3 regions of the Shinella sp. G-2 genome follow, and region 2 is predicted to be linked to each of the others. Evidence: predicted binding sites of a transcription regulator. Region 2 holds the regulator's gene; each other region holds the start of a gene.
The links. Region 2 encodes LexA, which represses DNA repair genes until DNA is damaged. Its sites were predicted from a motif close to TGTTCNNNNTGTGTTCNG; they were not measured.
Positions count from the first base shown of each region.

Region 1: V8U06_RS19245 (ImuA family protein) is a predicted target of LexA. The motif match lies at 3,114-3,131, and genes of this name have one in related genera.
Region 3: V8U06_RS15240 (helicase-related protein) is a predicted target of LexA. The motif match lies at 3,049-3,066, and genes of this name have one in related genera.

Region 1 covers NZ_JBBEYH010000014.1:26,964-31,726, reverse strand. Annotated here, with positions in the region: gene dinB (DNA polymerase IV) at 1-903, opposite strand, end outside; gene V8U06_RS19250 (ATP-dependent helicase) at 905-2,974, opposite strand; gene V8U06_RS19245 (ImuA family protein) at 3,181-3,939, shown strand; gene V8U06_RS19240 (Y-family DNA polymerase) at 3,857-4,763, shown strand, end outside.
Region 2 covers NZ_JBBEYH010000009.1:141,158-145,920, reverse strand. Annotated here, with positions in the region: gene gltA (citrate synthase) at 1-535, opposite strand, end outside; gene V8U06_RS16420 (ComEC/Rec2 family competence protein) at 841-3,348, shown strand; gene lexA (transcriptional repressor LexA) at 3,339-4,064, opposite strand; gene V8U06_RS16410 (molybdopterin molybdotransferase MoeA) at 4,158-4,763, opposite strand, start outside.
Region 3 covers NZ_JBBEYH010000008.1:86,177-90,939, forward strand. Annotated here, with positions in the region: gene V8U06_RS15220 (ABC transporter permease) at 1-836, opposite strand, end outside; gene V8U06_RS15225 (ABC transporter ATP-binding protein) at 833-1,546, opposite strand; gene V8U06_RS15230 (arylesterase) at 1,606-2,250, shown strand; gene thpR (RNA 2',3'-cyclic phosphodiesterase) at 2,333-2,914, shown strand; gene V8U06_RS15240 (helicase-related protein) at 3,191-4,763, shown strand, end outside.

The DNA.
Region 1 (4,763 bases), on a different contig from region 2:
CTGGAAGTCGGCATATTTGACCTTCAGCGTCACGGTCCGCCCGTGGAGGCCCTTTCCCTCGCAGTGGCGCCAGACCTTGGCGGCAAGCGGAGTGATTTCGGCCCGGGCGGGGCCAAGATCCATAATGTCGACCATGAATGTATCCTCGGCGCCGACGGATTTGCGGGGCCTGTCGGGTTGAACAGGCCGGTTATCAATGCCGCGAGAGATGTTGTAGTACCAGGCGCCCGACTTGCCGAAATGTTCCTGTAGCCAGGAAAGGGACTTTGCCTTGAGATCCGCGCCGGTCAGGATGCCGAACCGCTCCATTTTGGAAGCGGTCGCCGGCCCGACACCATGGAACTTCTTCACGGCAAGCTTCTCGACGAACGTCGGCCCCACGCGAGGCGTGATGACCGCCTGTCCGTTGGGCTTGTTGAGGTCTGAGGCCATCTTGGCGAGGAACTTGCAATAGGAAATCCCTGCCGAGGCGTTGAGACCGGTCACCTCTTTGATGCGCGCTCGGATCCGGGTGGCGATGTCTGTCGCCAATGGAATGTCCTGCTTGTTGTGTGTCACGTCGAGGTAAGCCTCGTCGAGCGACAAAGGCTCGATCAGGTCTGCGTGCTCTGCAAACACCTCGCGGATCTGAGCCGAAACTGCGCGGTAGACGTCAAAACGCGGTGACACGAAGATCAGGTCAGGGCATCGCCGCTTGGCCGTGACCGAGGGCAGGGCGGACCGCACACCGAAGGCGCGGGCCTCATAGCTCGCAGCGGCGACCACGCCACGCGCTGCCGAGCCGCCGACGGCGACCGGTTTGCCGCGCAGTTCCGGATTGTCGCGCTGCTCGACGGATGCGTAGAAGGCATCCATGTCGACATGGATGATCTTTCTTATCGATGGCGCAGCGTCTTCGCTCATCTCACTTCCACATCGAGCGCATGCGCTCCCGGACATCCACGCGGATTTGATTTGCGCTCCGCTCGCTGGCCGCGGCCGAGACCTTCGGCCAGGTTGCCGTCTCGAAATACTGCAGCAAGGTGGCCGGGATGAAGCGCGTGCGCGACGCGTAGACATGCCTGTCTCCCGTGGCGGACTGGCCATGGGTGAAGAAGCGCTGCGGCGTGATCAGGGCCAGATTGTCGCGCGCTCGCGTCATGCCGACGTAGAGCAGCCGACGCTCCTCCTCGATTTCGGCGGTCGTGCCGGTGCCAAGGTCGGATGGAATGCAGCCATCGACGACGTTGAGCATGAACACCGCGCGCCACTCCTGACCCTTGGCGCTATGGATCGTCGAAAGGATCAGATAGTCCTCGTCCAGCAACGGCACGCCGGCCTGGTCGCTGGTGGCGTCCGGCGGGTCGAGGGTCAACTCAGTCAGGAAACGCTCGCGGCTGGCGTACCCGCTGGCGATCTGCTCGAGTTGGATGAGATCATCCTTGCGGGTGTCGGCATCCTCATGGATGCGATCTAGATGGGGCTCGTACCACATTCGCACGGTACCGATCTCTGCCGGCCAACCTGCCTCGGCTTTCCGCAGGGCAGTGACCAGCGCCACGAAGGCCGGCCAGTCATCGCCCGTCTTGGCCGGTGGCGGGATTTCCGCCAGCGATTGCAGCGGCTCGGGATCGGCCGCGATCGTGTCGAGAATCCTGCCGGCCGTCTGTGGCCCGATACCGGGCAGCAGTTTCAGCACCCTGAAGCCGGCAACCCGGTCACGCGGGTTTTGCGCAAACCGCATGACCGCCAGCAAATCCTTGACGTGCGCGGCGTCCAGGAACTTGAGCCCACCAAATTTGACGAACGGGATGTTTCGACGCGTGAGTTCGATTTCCAAAGCGCTACTATGGCTTGACGTTCTGAACAGCACGGCCTGCTGTTTCAGGGTGACGCCCACTTCCCGGTTGGCGAGCACCTGCTCGACGATATAGGCGGCCTGGTCGACCTCGTCCTTGACCGTCACCAGCATCGGGCGCTGCTCCGACGCGCGGTCGGTCCAGAGGTTTTTCGTGTATCGCTCGCGTGCCAATTCGATGACGGCATTGGCCGCTGCCAGGATCGGCTGCGTCGAGCGATAATTGCGGTCGAGCGTGATGACGTCGGCGGGCTTCGGTGAGAATTCCTGTGGAAAATCCAGGATGTTGCGGATGGTTGCCGCACGAAAGGAATAGATCGACTGCGCGTCGTCACCGACAACCGTCAGGCCACGGCCGCCCGGCGCCAGCGACATGAGGATCGACGCCTGCAGGCGGTTGGTGTCCTGGTATTCGTCGACGAGGATGTGGTCGAAGCGGTTGCCGACATCCTCTGCAAGCTCTGGTTCGGAAACCATCTGCGCCCAGTAGAGCAGCAGATCGTCGTAATCCAGGACATTCTGCACCTGCTTGGCCTCGGTGTAGGCGGCAAAAAGCTGCTTCAGCTCCTCTTCCCATTCCAGCACCCAGGGGTACCAGGATTTCAGGACCTCCTTGATCGACACCTGCGAATTGACCACGCGGGAATAGATCGCGATGCAGGTCCCCTTCGTGGGAAATCGGCTCTGCTTGGACGAAAAGCCCAGCTCGTGCCGGACGAGGTTCATGAGATCCGCAGAATCTTCGCGGTCGTGGATGGTGAAATCGACGCTGAGGCCGATCTGCTCGGCATACATCCGCAAGAGCCGCGCGCCGATCCCGTGAAACGTCCCCGCCCAGGCCAGCGCGTCCGTCATGATAGCGGCGTTGTCGCCGAGCACCTGCCGGCATATGCGCTGCACGCGCTTTGCCATTTCCGATGCAGCCCGGCGGGAAAAGGTCATCAGCAGGATGCGGCGCGGATCGGCGCCGTTGACGATCAGGTGGGCGACGCGATGTGCCAACGTGTTGGTCTTGCCGCTTCCAGCGCCCGCGATGATGAGCAGCGGTCCGCCGATCTGTCCCTCGGCCAGGCCAATGCCGTGTTCGACCGCCTCGCGCTGCCGGTCGTTCAGTTTTTCGAGATGCGCCGCCGCCATTTGTCCCCAGACACCATAAGAAAATTTTCCTGACCCCCGACGCCCGGATATCTCCTTGATGCGGCTAACGGATTCGTTTCAACGACTTAGCCAAGGAACATTTTCCGGACCGGAGGCCCGATTGACTCAGTTGAGCAATCGGAACAAATAATGAACATATCAGCTTGGAAAACCGCTGCAAACCCCGAAGGAGCAACAATTCTGCCGTGGCCAATCATGCCCTCAACCCCGTCCTGGCGGAACTTCGCGAGCGTATCGGCCAGCTGGAAGGCAGCCCGCAGCGCGCGCGGCAGGTCTTGCCTTTCGGTGTTACCGAGATCGACCGGGCATTGCCGGGCGGAGGGCTTGCCTTCGGCGCGCTGCATGAAGTCGCCGGTGGCGGCGGCGGGACGGTCGACGGGGCCGCGGCGGCGCTCTTCGTGGCAGGCATCGCTGCCAGGTCGCGGGGCAAAGTGCTCTGGTGCATGACGCGCCCGGACCTGTTTTTTCCCGCCGTTGCCCAGGCGGGGCTCCATCCGGATCGCGTCGTCTTTTGCGAAAGCGACCGCGAAGAGGAGGCGCTGTCCGCCATGGAGGAGGGGCTGTCCTTCGGCGGGCTTGCTGCGGTCGTCGGCGAGCTCGTTCGTCTGCCGATGAACGCCTCGAGGCGCCTGCAGCTTGCCGCCGAAAGGACGGGCGCCATGGGGATCGTCCTGCGGCGATGGCGACGACAGAACGAGGCCTCGGACTATGGGCAGCCGACGGCATCGACGACCCGGTGGCGCATCAGCACGCTGCCATCGCAACGGTTGCCGGTCGCGGGCGTCGGGAGGGCGCGCTGGCTGGCAGAACTCATGCGCGTCAAGGCGGGCGAATGCGCCGAATTTGAAATTGGAGCTCCCGATGCCAAGGGTCGTATCTGTCTACTTCCCGCAGCTCTCGACCGAGCGTATCCGGCGGCGCGCTGGCGAAGCGTTGCCGGCTGACAGGCCGCTCGTGGTGATTGCGCGCAGCGGCTCGAAACGCTGGGTCTCGGCCGCCGATCCAGCTGCCCTGAAGCTCGGTCTTCGCATTGGCATGCCGGCCAGCAAAGCACAGGCGATGATCGCCGATCTCCTGGTGGTCGACGCGGCGCCGGCAGAGGATGCTGTGGCGCTGGAGCGCTTGGCGCTCTGGGCGCTCCGGCAATACAGCCCGGTGGTCGCCGTCGATGGCGGGGACGGCCTGGTCATGGATACAGAAGGTGCCGACCACCTTCAGGGCGGCGAAAGCCTTCTCCTGTCGGGTCTCGTCAATCGCTTTCGCGGTCACGGGCTGACGGCGCGCGCGGCCGTGGCCGATAGCTGGGGCGCCGCGCACGCGCTGGCGCGGCTGCTCGCGGCGGAGACGACGATCGTGCCCGTTGGCGATGTCTCGAAAACGGTTGTTGACTTGCCGATCGTAGCGCTACGGCTGCCGGCGGAGATCATCAAGGGGTTGCGCGTTCTTGGTATCGACACCGTCGGCCAGCTCTCCGCCATGCCGCGCGCACCGCTAACGCTGCGGTTCGGGCCGGAGGTGGCGCGTCGACTGGATCAATTGTTTGGGCGGATCGCCGAGCCGATCGAGCCGATCCGTACACCAGAGCTCGTCGAGGTCTCGAGGAGCTTCGCCGAGCCGATCGGCGCACCGGAAACGATTATCCGATATGTCCGCCGGCTGGTCGGCCAGCTCTCCGCTCGCCTTGCCGAAGACGGTCTTGGCGCGCGGCGCTGCGACCTCTTCGTCCATCGCGTCGACAACACCAGGCAGCATCTGCGTGCCGGTCTTG
Region 2 (4,763 bases):
ACTTGTAGGCCATGGCGGCGATCGTCGGCATCTTGGCGATCATACGCAGCGAAGCGACCATGCGCTGGTGCGGATCGGTGATGTCGGTCGAGTCATGGTAGAAGGCGGAGAGGGCGCCGACGCAGCCGCACATGACGGCCATCGGATGGGCGTCGCGGCGGAAGCCGGTGAAGAAGCGGCTCATCTGCTCGTGCACCATGGTGTGGTGCGTGACGCGGTAGTCGAAGTCGGCCTTCTGGGTCTTTGTCGGCAGTTCGCCGTACAACAGAAGGTAGCAGACTTCGAGGAAATCGCCGTGTTCGGCCAGCTGCTCGATGGGATAGCCGCGGTGCAGCAGAACGCCTTCGTCACCGTCGATATAGGTGATCTTCGATTCGCAGGAAGCCGTGGAGGTAAAGCCGGGGTCGTAGGTGAAGGCGCCGGTATGTTTGTACAGGGTGCCGATGTCGATTACATCGGGGCCGATCGTCCCGGATCGCGTCGGCAGTTCGACTGTCTTGCCATCGATCGATACACCCGCGCTTGTTCCTGTCATAACGATCCTCCGTTGTTTCAAATGGCGGCACGAGGTTGTGCCCGGCCCATGAACATGCTCGTTTTGCTAGCCCATTTACGGTGCCCTGCCAAGCGATACGAAAGGCAAATTGTGCATTGCGGAAATGGACTTTCCGGCAACGCAATATCTACCCTTTCCGGGAAGTTGCAAGCAACCTTTGAGAGTGTCCTTCAAATTATGGAGGTGGCATCCTTTCTGTCTGGCTTAGCAATTGCGAAGCATCTGACGGTTGAAGATTTCTCCGTTCGATTGCACAATCGCATGGAGGGAACGGGGCCGGGGACATGGCCAAGGTGGAAGTCGCCGAGCGGGAAGACATGTCCGAGGCCGATGCCTTCCGGACAACACTTCCCGATGCCGTCGCGCCAGCCGCGCCAGGCCCGACAGGGCGGCGTCCGACGCTTTCGGCGCGCCTGCGCCATGCCGCTTTCCGCTTCGGGCATCGCGCCTTCGGCCGGCAGAACCTCGCCGAGGCCTTTGCGCAGGAGCGGGCGCATGGCCACTTCTTCCTCTTCGTTCCGGTCTTTCTCGGCATGGGGGCGGCGCTCTGGTTCGCGGCCGCATCGGATCCGCCGCTCCGCGTCCTGATCCTGCTTCTCTGCGTGACGCTCTGGCCTGCCTTGCGGCTCAGGCATCGCGAGGACTGGATCGCGCTTGCGGCCGGCGCGGCGTTCCTCGTACCGGCGGGCATGCTGCTTGCAGCGCTCGAAAGCGCGCGGCTGAATACGGTCGTTCTGGACGCACCCGTCACGAGCGAGATCGGCGGCCGGGTGCTGGCGCGGGAAAGCGATGCGCGCGGGGCCATTCGCTATCGCATCGCGCTGGAGGCAACGCGCGATCCGGTGCTGAAACGCGCACCCGGCGTGGTGACCGTGCTTGCGCGCAGCCGGCATGAGCCGGTCGCGATCGGCGGCGGCATAAACGGGCGAGCGCGTCTCAACCCGCCCTCCGGGCCCGCCCTTGCCGGGCTCAACGATTTCACCTTCGACGCCTATTTCGCGGGTACGGGCGCCATCGGCTATTTCTACAGCGCGCCGACGGCGGTCGTGGCCGGAGAAAGCGGTTTCGAGGGGCGTATCCGGGAGACGATCGCGGGCTGGCGCAACAACCTCACCGAGCATATCCGCAGCCGCATCGGCGGCGATGCCGGCGCGATCGCCGCCGCGCTCGTGACGGCAGAACAGCGCGCGATCGACGAGGACACGGTCGAGGCTCTGCGGCAGGCGGGACTTGCCCATGTGCTTGCCATTTCGGGGCTGAACATGGTGCTGGCGGCCGGCATCTTCCTGGTCGGCGCACGCGGGCTCCTGGCGCTCATACCGGGGTTCGCCGAACGCTATCCGACGAAGAAGATCGCGGCCGCGGGTGCGCTCGTCATGGTGACGCTCTACATTCTCGTTTCGGGCGGCGCGATCTCGGCGGTGCGCTCCTGGATCATGATCTGCGTCATGCTCGTCGCCGTGCTTTTCGGCCGTTCGGCCATCAGCCTGCGCAATGTGGCGCTTTCGGCGATCATCATCCTTGCGGTGACACCGTCGGCCATCACCAATCCGGGTTTCCAGATGTCCTATGCGGCAACGCTCGGCCTCGTTGCCGGCTATGCCGCCTGGCGGGAGCGACCGGCGCGGCAGGAGGGGCGGGGAGGACCGTTCCAGCTTTTCGGCGGGGCGGTGGGCCGCTTCCTCGGCGGACTGCTTCTGTCCTCGCTGATCGGCGGCGTTGCGACGCTGATCTATTCCGTCGGCCACTTTCACCGCATTCCCGCCTATGGGCTCGCCGGCAATCTGCTGGCCATGCCTGTGATCAGCGCCATCGTCATGCCGTTCGGCCTCATCGCCGTGCTGCTGATGCCCTTCGGTCTCGACGCCATTCCCTTCGCCATCATGGGCAAAGGCATCGAATGGATGATCGCGCTGTCGAACTGGGTGGCCGGCTGGAAGGGGGAGATCGTGACGGGCCGCATTCCCCCGCTCGCCTTCCTGCTGATCGGTCTCGGCGGCGGCCTTGCCTGCCTGCTGCGCACGCGCCTGCGGCATGCCGGGACGCTGCTCGTGCTGTTCGGCGCCGGCCTTGCGTTCTGGCCAGGCGGCGCGGCGCCGGAAGTGCTGGTATCGGAAGACGGGCGTCTCGTCGCCATCCTTGAGAACGACAGTGCCGCAACGAACCGCGCCCGGCCGACGGACTTCATCTACGATCAATGGCGCCGCGCGCTTCGCCTGAGCGGCCACCGGAAGCCTGAGCTGCGGAAGACCGCCGGACTGTTTCGTGAAGAAGCGAACGCCGCCGACGGTGCAGGCGAAACTGCCAGGGATGGGAAGCGGCCGCGCCGGAAGGCGGACCGGCAAAACGCCCTGGCCGCCATGACGGACGCGTTCGCCACGGCCGGAAAGACGCGGGCCTTCGTCTGCGAGGCGAAAGCCTTCTGTGCTGCGATATCGCCGAGCGGCTGGCGGATCGTCACGCTGGAAGACACCGCGTTTCTCGGCACGGCCTGCGACAATGCCGATCTCGTCGTCGTGCCGTTTCCGTTGCGGATCGATGCGTGCCGTTCAGGCGCGCGACTGGTGACGGCTCGCCACTTGCGGCGAACGGGCGCACTGGAAATCAGACCTGCCGACGCGGGGCAATCGGCTGACGCGGGTACGGGTGTATCCGCGCGCCTGTCTGCCGCTCCTCTGTCCTCCGCCATCGTGACCCCCGCGGTCGAAACGCTCGACCGGCCCTGGGCGCGACATCGCGCCTATGACTGGCGCACCGGCAGTTTCACGCCGGCGGTGGCGGCTCAGTTGTAGCGGCGGATGAGGCCGACGAGCTTGCCCTGGATCTTGACGCGATCCGGCCCGAAAATGCGGGTTTCGTAGGCGGGGTTGGCGGCTTCGAGCGCAATGGAGGCGCCCTTGCGGCGGAAGCGCTTCAGCGTTGCTTCCTCGTCATCGACGAGCGCAACGATGATCTCGCCGGGATTGGCGCTACTGGCATTGCGGATGATGACCGTGTCGCCGTCGAGAATGCCGGCCTCGATCATCGAATCGCCCTTCACTTCCAGGGCGTAGTGGTCGCCGCTGCCGATCATCTCGGCGGGCACGGTAATGTCGTGGGTATTGTTCTGGATGGCCGAGATCGGCACGCCGGCGGCGATGCGGCCCATGACCGGCACGGAGACCGAGGAGGACATCTCGACCGCAGAAGGCGCACTGCGCTGCACGGGTGCGGGCGCCGCCGGCTGCTTGCCACGGCTGCCTTCGATGACGGAGGGCGAGAAGCCGCGACGCGGCTGCAGGCTCGGCGAATAGGCGTCCGGCAGCTTGATGACTTCAAGCGCGCGCGCCCGGTTGGGCAGGCGGCGGATGAAGCCGCGCTCTTCGAGCGCGGTGATGAGGCGATGGATGCCAGATTTGGAGGCGAGATCCAGGGCATCCTTCATCTCGTCGAAGGACGGAGGAATGCCGGATTCCTTCATACGCTCGTGAATGAACAGGAGCAGTTCCTGTTGTTTGCGCGTCAGCATGGCCTCTCCACCGAGAATCGTGAAACAAATCCAGAACATACACTATCTGTTCCATATGTGTTCTGCAAGAGGCCGCTGAAACAATAATACTGTTCAGGCGGCGGGATCGCGCAGCAGGAGGACCGTGCAGGGCGCGCCCGCCGAGGCCGCAGGGGCATTGGGGGGACGAACCAGCAGACCTTCGGCTTTCGCGAAGACCTGCATCATGGAAGAATCCTGCTTGTCGAAGGGCGTGACCGTCAGGTTGCCCGCCGGGTCGAGCGCGATTCGCGCCCGCACATAGTCCTGCCGATGGTCGTTTTCCTTGAGCGGCACGGCGGCCACGGCCTGCCGCAGCCGGTTCTTCGGCGGCAGATGGGCGAGGCGGCGGACCAGCGGTTCGAGGAAGAGATGGGCGCAGACGAGGCTGGAAACGGGATTGCCGGGAAGGCCGACGAACTGCACGGGGCCGAGGCGGCCGACCATCAGGGGCTTGCCGGGGCGCATGGCGATGCGCCAGAAATCGAGTTCCATGCCGGCCTCGCCGAGCACCGGCTGGACGAGGTCGAAATCGCCGACCGAAGCGCCGCCGAGCGTGACGAGCACGTCGATGTCCTGCGCCAGGGCCTTGCGCACGGCCGCAAGCAGGGCCTGCTTGTCGTCGCCGACGATGCCGAGGTCGATGATCTCCGCGCCCGCGGCCCGCGCGATGGCCGAAAC
Region 3 (4,763 bases), on a different contig from region 2:
ACGATCAGCGCCGTCAGGCCGACAAGCGTCAGGAACTGCGAGAAGCGGGTAATGTTGGCGGTCAGCGCCGGCGCGGCGCTGTCGGAGGTGCGGATCGACCAGCCGGCCGTCGGGAAGGCCTTGCCCGCCTCCTCCCGAAGCGTGGCAAGCGGCCTGGCGTCCTCGCCGATGCGGATGCGATAGGCGTTTTCGACGAGGCTGCCGGTCTGCACGAGACCGCTTGCCTGCAGGGCGTCCTGCGACAGCATCAGTCGCGGCGCGAATCCGAAGCCTTCCGACACCGCATCCGGTTCACGAACCAGCGTCGCGGTGATCTTGAGCTTCGCCGTTCCGAGCAGGATTTCGTCGCCCACGGCGACGCCGAGCCTGTCGAGCAGCAGCGGCGCGACGATTGCACCATAGGCCTCGCCCGTCTTGGCCAGAAGCGTGCCGGTCGGCAGTTTCGGCTCGGTCTCGACCGCGCCGTAAAGCGGATAGGCGCCGTCAACGCCCTTGGTTTCGACCAGTGTCTGGTCGGAGCCGTCGGGCAGGCGCACCATGGAGCGCAGGCCCGTCGAGAGGGAGACGTCGCCGAGACCCTGGAGATACTTCAATTCGTCCGGTGTCGCGACGCGGTTGCGCAGCTCGAAGCGCATGTCGCCGGCAAGCAGGGTCTGGCCCTGCGAGGCGATGGCCTGCGTGATGGCGCTCGAGACCGAATTGACGCCGGCAATCGCCGCCGTGCCGAGCGCGATGCAGGCGAGGAAGATGTAGAAGCCCCGGAGGCCACCGCGCATCTCGCGCAGCGCCAGGCGAAAGGCCAGCGGAAACTGCCGGAGGACGGTTCCGCCCCTCATGCCGGCACCGCTTCGGCCTGAAGCCGGACAGGCGCCGCGCCCGAGACGATCTCGCCGGAGCGCATGGCGATCTGCCGGCCGCAGCGGGCGGCAAGGGCGGGATCGTGCGTCACCAGCACCAGCGTCATGCCGCGCTCGGCCTGCTTGGAGAACAGGAGATCGGCGATCTGCCGACCAGTCTCGGTGTCGAGATTGCCGGTCGGCTCGTCCGCGATCAGCAGTTTCGGCGCGGGCGCCAGGGCGCGGGCAATCGCCACGCGCTGCTGCTCGCCGCCGGAGAGCTGGCCGGGATAATGCGACAGCCGCTCGCCGAGCCCGACGGCCACGAGCTCGCGCCGGGCGATCTCGAAGGCATCGCGCACATTGGCAAGCTCCAGCGGCACCGCGACGTTCTCGAGCGCCGTCATGTTGGGAATGAGATGGAAGGACTGGAAGACGATGCCGATGTTGCGGCCGCGGAAATCGGCCACCCGGTCCTCGTTCATGCCATGCAGACCCGCGCCGTCGATATGGATCTCGCCCCTGTCCAGCCGCTCGAGCCCCGCCAGCACCATCAGCAGCGTCGACTTGCCCGACCCCGACGGGCCGACGATGCCGACCGATTCCCCTGCATCGATGACAAGGTCGATCCCCTTCAGCACATGAACGGAAGCGGCCGCCTGGCCGAGGGTGAGATCGGCTTTTTTGAGATCGATGATGGTTTTGGCCAAGGAATTCTGCCCTATATGTATGGGAAAGACTGGAATGCCAGCAATCTAGGAATAGCTCTATGTCGTTTAAAGCGGCGCTCGGATTTTTCGCCTCACTTGCAATCACAGCTTTGTTATCCGCCGGCTTCGCCAGGGCCGAGCCCGTGAAACTGGTGGGTTTCGGCGACAGCCTCATGGCCGGCTACCAGTTGCCCGCCGCCGACGCCTTTCCCGTGAAGCTGGAAAAGGCCTTGCGCGACAAGGGCCACGACGTCGAGATCGCCAATGCCGGCGTTTCCGGCGACACGAGTTCAGGCGGCCTTGCCCGCCTCGACTGGTCGATTCCGGAGGGAACCGACGGTGTGATTCTCGAACTCGGCGCCAATGACGCTCTGCGCGGCATTGCCCCGGAGGAGACCGAAAAGAACCTCGACGCCATGCTGACGCGCCTCAGGGAGCGCGGCATCGCGGTGCTGCTCGCCGGCATGATGGCACCGCCCAACATGGGCGCGGACTATGCCGAGCGCTTCAACGGCATCTACAAGCGCCTCGCGGACAAACATGGCGTGCCGCTCTATCCCTTCTTCCTCGACGGCGTGGTGACGCATGCGAACCTGCAGATCGAGGACGGCATGCATCCCAATCCCGAGGGCGTGGACGTCATGGTCCGGTCGTTCCTTCCCGCGGCGGAAGCCTTCCTCGCGTCCATAAAGGCGGGGGAGTAGTTTTCGCGGGTGCGAAATAAGGGTTGCCTAAAAATCCGTTGCGTGATTCGCTGACGGTACATTCCAGTAGGGAGAAGTCGCCATGCCGAGACTTTTCGTTGCCCTCGAAGTGCCGCGGAATGCGGCAATGAGCCTCTCGCTTCTGAGGGGCGGCCTTCCCGGAGCCCGCTGGATCGATGTCGAGAATTTCCACATCACCCTGCGCTTCATCGGCGATATCGACGGGCGCACCGCCGACGAGGTGGTCGACAGGCTCGACCGCATCGAGCGGCCGGAATTCCAGCTCTCCCTCTCCGGCATGGGCTCCTTCGGCTCGAAGAAACCCCATTCCGTCTATGCCAGCGTGACGCCCGCCCCGGAAATGTATGCCCTCCAGGGCGAAATCGAGCGGATCTGCCAGCGCCTCGGCCTGCCGGCCGATCCGCGCAAGTTCACCCCCCATGTCACGCTCGCCCGCCTGCGCAACGCCCGCCCTGAGGACGTCGCCCATTATCTCACCGGTCGCGGCAATTTCTACACCGCCCCCTTCACCGTGAATCGCTTCGTGCTGATGTCCTCGAAGGAATCGGTCGGCGGCGGCCCCTATCTCACGGAAGAGGTCTTCCCGCTCTACGAGGCCGGCGGCGGCTGGGATGGCGCGGATCTGCACGATCATCCGGCGTGACGGTTCCCGCCGGCGCGCATCGCCGCTTACCATTTGATCCGATTCAATATTTCGTGGCTCCCGATCTGGGAGCCGCCTACCCCTTGCGGTGAACAAACCCGGAATCGCGCCGAGTCAGCGATTCGTCTCCGTTTCGTTCGCACCCTGTTCCAGGGCGCCGGCAAAAAGCCCCCAAAACCGCCGCATTTCGCCTTGCCTCTTGCCATTCCCCGCCCCGATGGGCATCTGTGAGCCGACGTTTGAAACCTGCCGGGACGTGACTTGTCGCAAGCACCCATGATCTTGAGCGGCCGCGGGGTCACCGCGGTGCTCGGCCCGACCAACACGGGCAAGACCCACTACGCAATCGAGCGCATGGTGGCCCATGAGACAGGCATTATCGGCCTGCCTCTGCGGCTGCTCGCGCGCGAGGTCTATACGCGGCTCGTCGAGAAGGTCGGCCAGCACAATGTCGCCCTCGTCACCGGCGAGGAGAAGATCACGCCGCATATGGCGCGCTTTTCGGTCTGCACCGTGGAGGCGATGCCGCGCGAGACACGCGCCGCCTTCGTCGCCATCGACGAGGTGCAGCTGGCCGGCGACCTCGAGCGCGGCCACATCTTCACCGACCGGGTGCTGCACCTGCGTGGCCGCGACGAGACGCTGCTGCTCGGCGCGGCCACCATGAAGCCGATCCTCGAGCAGCTCCTGCCCGGCATCCATGTCATCGAGCGGCCGCGCCTCTCCCAGCTCTTCTATGCCGGCTCCAAGAAGATCACCCGTCTGCCGCAGCGCACCGCCATCGTCGCCTTCTCGGCCGACGAGGTCTATGCCATCGCCGAGCTGATCCGCCGCCAGCGCGGCGGGGCTGCCGTCGTCCTCGGCGCGCTCAGCCCGCGCACCCGCAATGCCCAGGTCGCGCTCTACCAGGAAGGCGACGTCGAATATCTCGTCGCCACCGATGCCATCGGCATGGGCCTCAATCTCGACGTCGACCATGTCGCCTTCGCGCAGGACCGCAAGTTCGACGGCTACCAGTTCCGCAACCTCAACCCCGCCGAACTCGCGCAGATCGCCGGCCGCGCCGGCCGGCACCTGCGCGACGGCACCTTCGGCGTGACCGGCCGGGTCGATCCCTTCGACGACGAGCTGGTGAAGCGCATCGAGACGCATCACTTCGATCCCATCAAGGTGCTGCAATGGCGCACGACGCGCTTCGACTATGCCTCGCTGCAGGCGCTCCGCCAGTCGCTCGACGCCCCGCCGCCGATCAACGGCCTGACGCGGGCGCTGCCGGCCGTCGACCAGCAGGCGCTGGAACATCTTTCGCGCTACCCCGATGTCCGCGACCTCGCCACCACGCCCGAGCGTGTCGAAAAGCTCTGGGAGGCCTGCGCGCTGCCGGACTATCGCCGCATCACGCCCGCCCAGCACGCCGACCTCATCTCGACGCTCTATGCGGACCTCGTAAAACGCGGCACGGTTAACGAAGACTTCATGGCGGACCAGGTGCGCCGGGCCGATCGCACCGATGGCGAAATCGACACGCTTTCGGCGCGAATCGCGCAGATAAGGACCTGGACCTATGTGTCGAATCGGCCCGGATGGCTTGCCGATCCGACACACTGGCAGGAAAAGACGCGGGAAATCGAAGACCGATTGTCCGATGCGCTACATGAACGGTTGACGAAACGCTTTGTTGATCGCAGGACATCTGTGCTCATGAAGCGCCTGAGAGAGAATGCGATGCTGGAAGCTGAAATCAGTGTGAATGGCGATGTCTTCGTAGAAGGACATCACGTAGGGCAGTTGGCCGGGTTCCGGTTCACGCTCGCCTCCGGAACGGAAGGTCCCGACGCGAAGGCCGTGC